2 regions of the Brevibacillus aydinogluensis genome follow, and region 1 is predicted to be linked to the other one. Evidence: predicted binding sites of a transcription regulator. Region 1 holds the regulator's gene; the other holds the start of a gene.
The links. Region 1 encodes LexA, which represses DNA repair genes until DNA is damaged. Its sites were predicted from a motif close to CGAACATATGTTCG; they were not measured.
Positions count from the first base shown of each region.

Region 2: the regulator LexA is predicted to act here: its motif matches at 2,576-2,589, upstream of Q7F15_RS16395 (ImmA/IrrE family metallo-endopeptidase).

Region 1 covers NZ_OY569118.1:1,929,874-1,933,490, reverse strand. The annotation lists gene Q7F15_RS09455 (HelD family protein) at 1-172, opposite strand, end outside; gene crcB (fluoride efflux transporter CrcB) at 206-571, opposite strand; gene Q7F15_RS09445 (DUF896 domain-containing protein) at 662-859, opposite strand; gene yneA (cell division suppressor protein YneA) at 965-1,303, opposite strand; gene lexA (transcriptional repressor LexA) at 1,460-2,083, shown strand; gene Q7F15_RS09430 (DUF456 domain-containing protein) at 2,207-2,695, opposite strand; gene Q7F15_RS09425 (hypothetical protein) at 3,057-3,281, shown strand.
Region 2 covers NZ_OY569118.1:3,324,571-3,328,187, forward strand. The annotation lists gene Q7F15_RS16370 (hypothetical protein) at 1-107, opposite strand, end outside; gene Q7F15_RS16375 (hypothetical protein) at 157-384, opposite strand; gene Q7F15_RS16380 (hypothetical protein) at 530-829, opposite strand; gene Q7F15_RS16385 (helix-turn-helix domain-containing protein) at 967-1,362, shown strand; gene Q7F15_RS16390 (hypothetical protein) at 1,471-2,361, shown strand; gene Q7F15_RS16395 (ImmA/IrrE family metallo-endopeptidase) at 2,609-3,238, shown strand; gene Q7F15_RS16400 (hypothetical protein) at 3,351-3,584, shown strand.

The sequences.
Region 1 (3,617 bases):
CTTCCAGATACCGCAGTTCCTTGGCCTTTTTGTACCCGACCACCTGCTTCACGTAGTCGTCGGTCACTTCCCTTACTTCCTCGCGCAGTATCTCGATCTCCCGTTCAATGGCGGACACCGTTTCATCCAGCCGCTTTTGTTCCTGTTCGTAATCGGGATGCCGAATCGTCACGTCCATCCTCCCTTCGCTTCAAACGCGCTGGCGTCAGCCCACATGCCGGCCCAGCCAGACTCCGGCTCCGCAGGCCAACAGCCCAATGCCGACGCTGAGCAGCACGTACGCCAATCCGCGTCCAATGTTCCCGTCGCCAAAAAAGGTGATGACCTCCAGAGAAAAGGTAGAAAAGGTCGTAAAGCCGCCCAACAGCCCGGTGGTAAAAAGCAGGTACAGCTCCGGCGGGAGAAACCCCCGCTCCTTTCCCCAGGCGTACAAAAGACCGATGCAAAACGAGCCGACAACATTGGCTCCCCACGTACCTGCCGGCCAGCCCGGCTGATTCAGCACCAGGCCCAATCCATACCGCACGATTGATCCGACAGCGCCCCCCACTGCCACAACAAGCCACGACATGCGCATTCCTCCCTGTTCGCTCCGTTTCGTCGTAGAAAAAGACATCCAAGCGAAGCGCGTGGATGCCTTTTTGTGCCAGTACACGTTATCTTAATGTTTGGGACCGTTGTCCTCAAGATCTTCCACATAGCGGATCGATTCCAGGTTAGCCCGCAGGGACGCCTTGACAGCGTCGATGTACTTGCGCCGCAGTGCCTGCTGCTCCTGTTTTTCTTCGTCGGTCAGGCCTTGTTCGCGGGATTTCTTGGCCAACTCGTTGATCCGTTTGATTTCCGCGTCGGTTACCACAGCCTCTCCCCCTACTCTCTGTAATGCCGCTCTATTATAACACATCGGCGGCACAACGCAAGCGAAAGGATATACGCTGGCCTGCTCCGCTGTCTTGGCTGCCGTCTACTCTCCGACGGGAACAGCCAGGCGCTGTCCGGGGTATATGTCGGAGTTGTCCAGTCGGTTCATCTTTTTGATCGCGTACACCAGTTCGCGCACCTCCATGTCGGCTTCGTCCTGGTGCTCAACGGCAATTTTCCACAAGCTGTCACCCTTCTGAACGGTCACTACCTTCACAGGCACGATCGACGACGACTCCGATGCGAACACAAGTTCTGTCAGGAAGTAAAAAAAGAGAGAGAATACCACGAAAAAGATCAATGCCCCACCGCGTCTCACACCAGTGCGGCTATGGCGCTCCTGTTTTTTGGTGAAACGGTTGTGTGCGGATACAGCATGCATGATACCATCCCCCTGCAAACATACGTTCTATATTCTTGTTTTCATCATAATGCGAACATGTGTTTTGTGTCAAGCGAAATCGAACTAACGTTTGTCGAACGCAAGATCCCATGGTACAATATAGAAAACATGTTCGAGAAAACAGGGGTGTGGTCCATGTCCAAGCTATCCAGCAGACAACAAGCCATTATCGATTTCATTCGCAAGGAAGTCCGCGACAAGGGATATCCGCCGTCCGTTCGTGAAATTGGCGAGGCCGTCGGGTTGGCCTCCAGCTCCACCGTCCACGGTCACCTGGCCCGTCTGGAAAAGAAAGGATTGATTCGGCGCGACCCCACCAAGCCGCGCGCGATTGAGCTGTTGACCGATGGCGACCGCTATCAGGATGACTATGAAGTATCCGTCGTGCGCGTGCCCGTCATCGGGAAGGTAACGGCCGGGCAGCCCATTACGGCCGTGGAACACGTGGAGGATTACTTCCCCCTGCCGGAACACATTGTCACCTCGGACAAGGTGTACATGCTTCGCGTGTCGGGTGACAGCATGATCGAGGCAGGCATCCTCGACGGCGACTACGTCATCGTGCGCCAGCAAAACGTGGCCAACAACGGCGACATTGTCGTGGCGATGACCGATGAGGACGAAGCCACCGTCAAGCGGTTCTTCAAGGAGAAAAACCACTTCCGCCTGCAGCCGGAGAATTCCACGATGGAGCCGATCATCCTGGACTCGGTCACCATTCTGGGAAAAGTCATCGGAGTGTACCGGTTGATTCACTAGGAAAACGAATAGCCCGTATCTTTCCCGACCATCGTCGAAAGATACGGGCTCGTTTTTTCTATGGCGCTGTCAGACCGGCACGATCCGGTGCAGGAATTGCATCTCGCCCCCTTGGAGCATGATCTACAGGGCGGCGATGAAAAACCAGATGATCATCACGATTTGCAGGACGACCTTGACGACTGCGCTGCCGAGAAATCCGACGAGCGATCCCACCCCCGCCTTAATCGCCCGTTCAAACGGCTGGTTGGATACGAACAGCTCTACCAACACCACAAACAAAAACGGCAGGATCAGCATCCCGAACGGCGGGAACAGGAAAATCCCGAGAAAGATACCGACCGCCGCTGCAATCGACGACCACTTGGAACCGCCGTACCGCTTCACGAAGTACATGTTGGTCAGCAAATCGGCTCCGTACAGCAGCACACTCAGCACCACCATCCCCCACCAGAACGATGCCGGCAGCCCGGCCCCCGGCTCGGCGAGGACAAAGTGGTACAGCAAAAACCCGGCCCAAAGCAAAATCGTATCCGGCAATACCGGAAGAAAAATACCGGCGATGCTTGCGACAAACAACGCCACGATGACAATCCACAGCAGTATTTCCATCGGGCACACTCCTTTCTCTTAGGATATACGGATTACCTCGCCAATCGTTGCATCCTTCTATATATTCTCGTCCACATTTTTGCAGAAGCCAGCCAGGCTGCAAAATTACACGGCCCCATGCGGTTCCATTTCATATTCACATCCGTGCTGGAAAGCAAGCGAATTACTGGTTTATCACTGCCTGGATTCGTTTTTCATATGACTCATCTTGGTCAATATGCACGTATCAGTAAAAATAAACAGATTTTTCTTTTTCCATAAATCATAATAATTGACATATTTTATCATTATGGTTAATGTATTCTTTGGAATACGTCTGTAAGTGTACGGTCGATTAATACTTAGGAGGTACAAAAGTAATATGGAAGACGATGATATAAGATGCGAACATTGCAAGAAACTTTCTTTTTGGTGCGAAATCGAGCATTTGAGACCAAAGAAGTGCTCCATTCTCCGCGATGGAGAAATCTATAACATCTGTGAATATTGTATAGGCGAAATTGAAGTTTTAGGTGAAGGCGCTGAGGAAGTTGAATACTGGAATGAATGGGTGAAAAAGAAACGTTTGGAAAACGAACAATCATAACGCAGCCCCTGCCATGGGGCTGCTCAGACTGAAGACAAACGGTTCATTGAGTTAGCGTCCACAAAAAATGATCTCCAGGCCGAAAGGCCTGCCTATTCATCAACCGAAGCGGAAGACAATGTTCATCGCATGGCGGGATGGGCCAAGCGAGCTCCTTTGACGACCTGCTCAGCTGAAAAACGAAGACGCGGGAATCAACAGGGGACACAAGTCTCACTTCCTCGAAATACCCAGATGTTTGTCCCCTGCCCGCGTCTCGTTTTGGAGCGGACATCATTCGCTTCTGTGCTGGGCGTCAAGCAAGCGAGCGGGCCTGATCTCCCATGTGCCGCGGAC
Region 2 (3,617 bases), 1.4 Mb from region 1:
TATCCGTTACTTGTGATATGAAGCAGTACCCAACCTTGCTCCAACAGTGCGTTCGCCTCGTTTTCGCTGCTGGTTCGACGCACTTGCTTGATGTCCGTGAAGTTCACAGAGACACCTCCTTTCGAGCTTGTCCGACATGGCACCGGGTATCCGGTGCTACGCGCTATTGTTTTCTCTTGCGGCTTCCGCTTTGGCAACGTGGAGCAGGGCTGCTATCCGAGCTTTCTTGAACATTTGCACTTCTGGCAAGGAGTCGTTTTCTATCCACCAACGCTCTTGCTCCTCAGGTGTCATGAACGGAAGCGCTGAACGAATCTTGATGGTTGTGTTGCCGATCTGTGTGACATAAGTTGGCCGTTTCAAAGGGTCACGATCTTTTTCCATGGCGGCATTCCCCCTTGATCTATGGGTATGCCGTTGCGGGAGTGGGACGACCCTAGTCATTGGCTCAACTCCTTTCAGGCAGTTTCTTTCCTGATCCAACTCAATAATTTCTCGTAACCTTTGGTTTTGGGGATGCGTTGCTCGGTCAGTTACATGCGTTCACCTCCTTTGCGGGATGCCTTTCCTTAGGCTGTGTTGCGCCCTCGCACAACTTTCTCCAAAAAAAGAACTTCTCAAACGGGCCACCAAAGGCGTTTATAACACCTGCAATAAATGTAGGGCCTGGCGAATTATGACGCGGATCGTCTACAGGAAGCTTCGCTCTCCAAAGTTGCGTTACCGATACGCCGATTTTCGCTGCTAACTGTGTATCATTTGCGATACCGCGCTTTTGCTGTTCTTTTTCCAGCGCCTCTACGTTCAAACGTACTGTAACTTTACTCACTTAGTTTTCACCACCTTTCGTTTCGTCCTCGCAACACTAATATATACCATATTGTGCGTGAACGCAATACTTTTCTGCAAAAATTTTTCGTACACGCACAGTTCATATCATTACGTACACGCAACGGATGTGTTAACATGGGATTGGTGATTCTTGTGACTAAGACAAAGCAGTTTGGTGTTTACTTAGCAAAAATGCGCGAAAAAAGTGGATATAAAAGCCAAAGGAGTTTGGCTCTTGATGCTGGTATTTCACCGGCTACTTTGTCACGCATAGAATCGGGGATACAAAAACCTACACCAGAGACTTTGAAAGCACTCTCTCGTTATTTACGTGACGTAACATACGAGGAATTACTAGAAAAGGCAGGAATATTGGAGGATAATTCTTCTCCTTCAGATAAAAAGGACAAGACCGACGAACTCACCAGCATTATGTTCCACAAATGGGACAAGCTCGACGAAAAAAGGCGGAAGCAGGCTCTTAAACTTATAGAAATACTTGAGCAAGAAGCTGATGAAGAGAACAACTGACATCTAGACGCGCAGCATGATTTCAATGTTGCGCTTTTTTATAGCCCAAGGCTTCACTAACATGCATTTCTTTTTCTAAAAGGGTGTACTCGTGAAAGGGTGACTTTTTTGAGGATTTCGGTTGATGAACGTATCCAAGGAACAAACCTCTTCTTCAGGGAATATCTAGAAGGTTACCGACAAAGGGTGCACAAGTATTATAGTGACGCATTTAATAAACGAAGTGATTCTTTTCCGTTAATGAAACCAACCTTAATGTTTGCGGTACATCTCGATAAGACGACCTTTTTCCTGTTTATCGAATCAGATCAAGACCATGTAGAAAACATCGTCGCTACTGACGAACAAAATCAAGAATATAACGAAATGATGTCTGTTCCGGATCACATAAGAGAAGAATATATAACTCAAATTTGTAGTGTGGCTGGAAATAAAGTCATAAAAAGAAAAAGTTTAAATGATTTAGCGGGCCTCTCATCAAATGCATTTGCAAGAAAACATCATGGGATTATCCCTGGAGCCGGGTTTAAATGGGGAGAAAAAGAAGCTGATTGGGATTATAGAGTCTATCAATTAGAGATAGCAATAGTTAAAACCGTTAAATTTTCTGCTGATTTCCCGCTATTTGATATCGATGCAATCACGGCGAGAGTAAATGATGATCAATTCCGGTATGAGTTTGAAGAATCAATAAAAGCATATAATGCAGGTTTATATTTAGCCTCATCAATAACCGCAGCTGTATCTGTTGAAACATTAATGAAATTGCTTTTTATTAAACATATCGGTAAAAGTAGACTACCGCAGAAATATTTCATTACGAACCTTGTTGAAGAATTAAAAGCTAAAGAAATAGTTGATGAGAAGATGTACCATCGTATATTATCAATAAACCAGCTTAGAAGAGGGGTTGCTCATAGCAAAACGGGGAAGGTTGAACAGTGGGATGCAGAGCAAATAATCGGTTCTATAAAAATCATTGTTGAATCGCTATTTTAATTCATAAAGAAACGATTTTAGTTTGATCAAAAAAACTTCCTCAGTTTCATTTAGACCAAATTCTGAATCTAAACATTCTAATGCATTAATGATCAAATGTAATTCTTGATTGCTAATTTCCAATTTAATCATTTTTAACCACTCCCTATAGCATAAGTTTATCACATCACGATTTATTTTAGCCCAACTGGGCTATTCTTTTCACCCAATTACACGAACATATATTCCCGTCATCAGGAGGGTACCTATGCTGCACTGGCACTTTTATCATCCGACAGAACTGGAAAAACGAATCGAAGCACTTTACCACTCCATTGGGATCGTATCACCAGAAGACTTGCGGGAGGATATGATCGCTACACGATTAGGAATCAAGCTCCGTTATGAAGATGCTCCTTCGCTCGCTTTTGAAAAGGGAAGGTACCGGTGTATTGTGATTGACAAAACTCTACCGGCGGATAAACAGCGCAAACATTTCTTTCATGAACTTGGACACTTACTACGTGGACATGTCGGAAAGCAGGCCGAATTGCCTGATCTCTTCCGAGGGCTCCAAGAGGAGCAAGCCGAACACTTTGCCAAATATGCTCTGATGCCCTTCTACATGATTCGGGCACTCCCAATGCCCGAGTACGAAAGGGAAATCCCTTATCTGCTGGCCTCCGAATTCAGAGTCACCGTCGAACTCTCCCGCGAACGATGGGACCAAATAAAACGACGGATTGCTCGCGGAATATGGGAGCAGGCATGTATCGAACGTGAACGCAGCCGATATAGAAAGGCATCACCTGCCAATTGGTGTGATCAGGCCAAAGAGATGTTTCGTTTGGCAATCGACCGAAAACTGCAAAAAGGGCAGGGTGTGATTATTCGATGAAGATTCGAGTGTTTTACGACTATCATGAGGGGAATCTGGTGCCTATGAAGTACATGATCAGCTTCCGAAAGGGGAGCTTCTCTGGGATCGGGAAAAGGTATTTGTTCCGGTTATGGCCCCTTTTCAACGCCTTGGTATCGAAGACTTCTTGCCTGATTCACTGGCGATTACCGTCACCCAGGGTGATATGATCCTCAGCGCTGACAAACCCGGGAAGTTCGGTATCCTTCTCCCTCCACTCAAAAGTCGAGCTGTTGAGGGTGGAGTAGATTACTGGGACATAGAACACTTCGTCATTCAGGTTGCTGATTTGGAAGAATTGTTGCAGATGAGTGTCTTTGTATAACAGGAGGAGTGTATAGTACAGAAGCAAATAAGT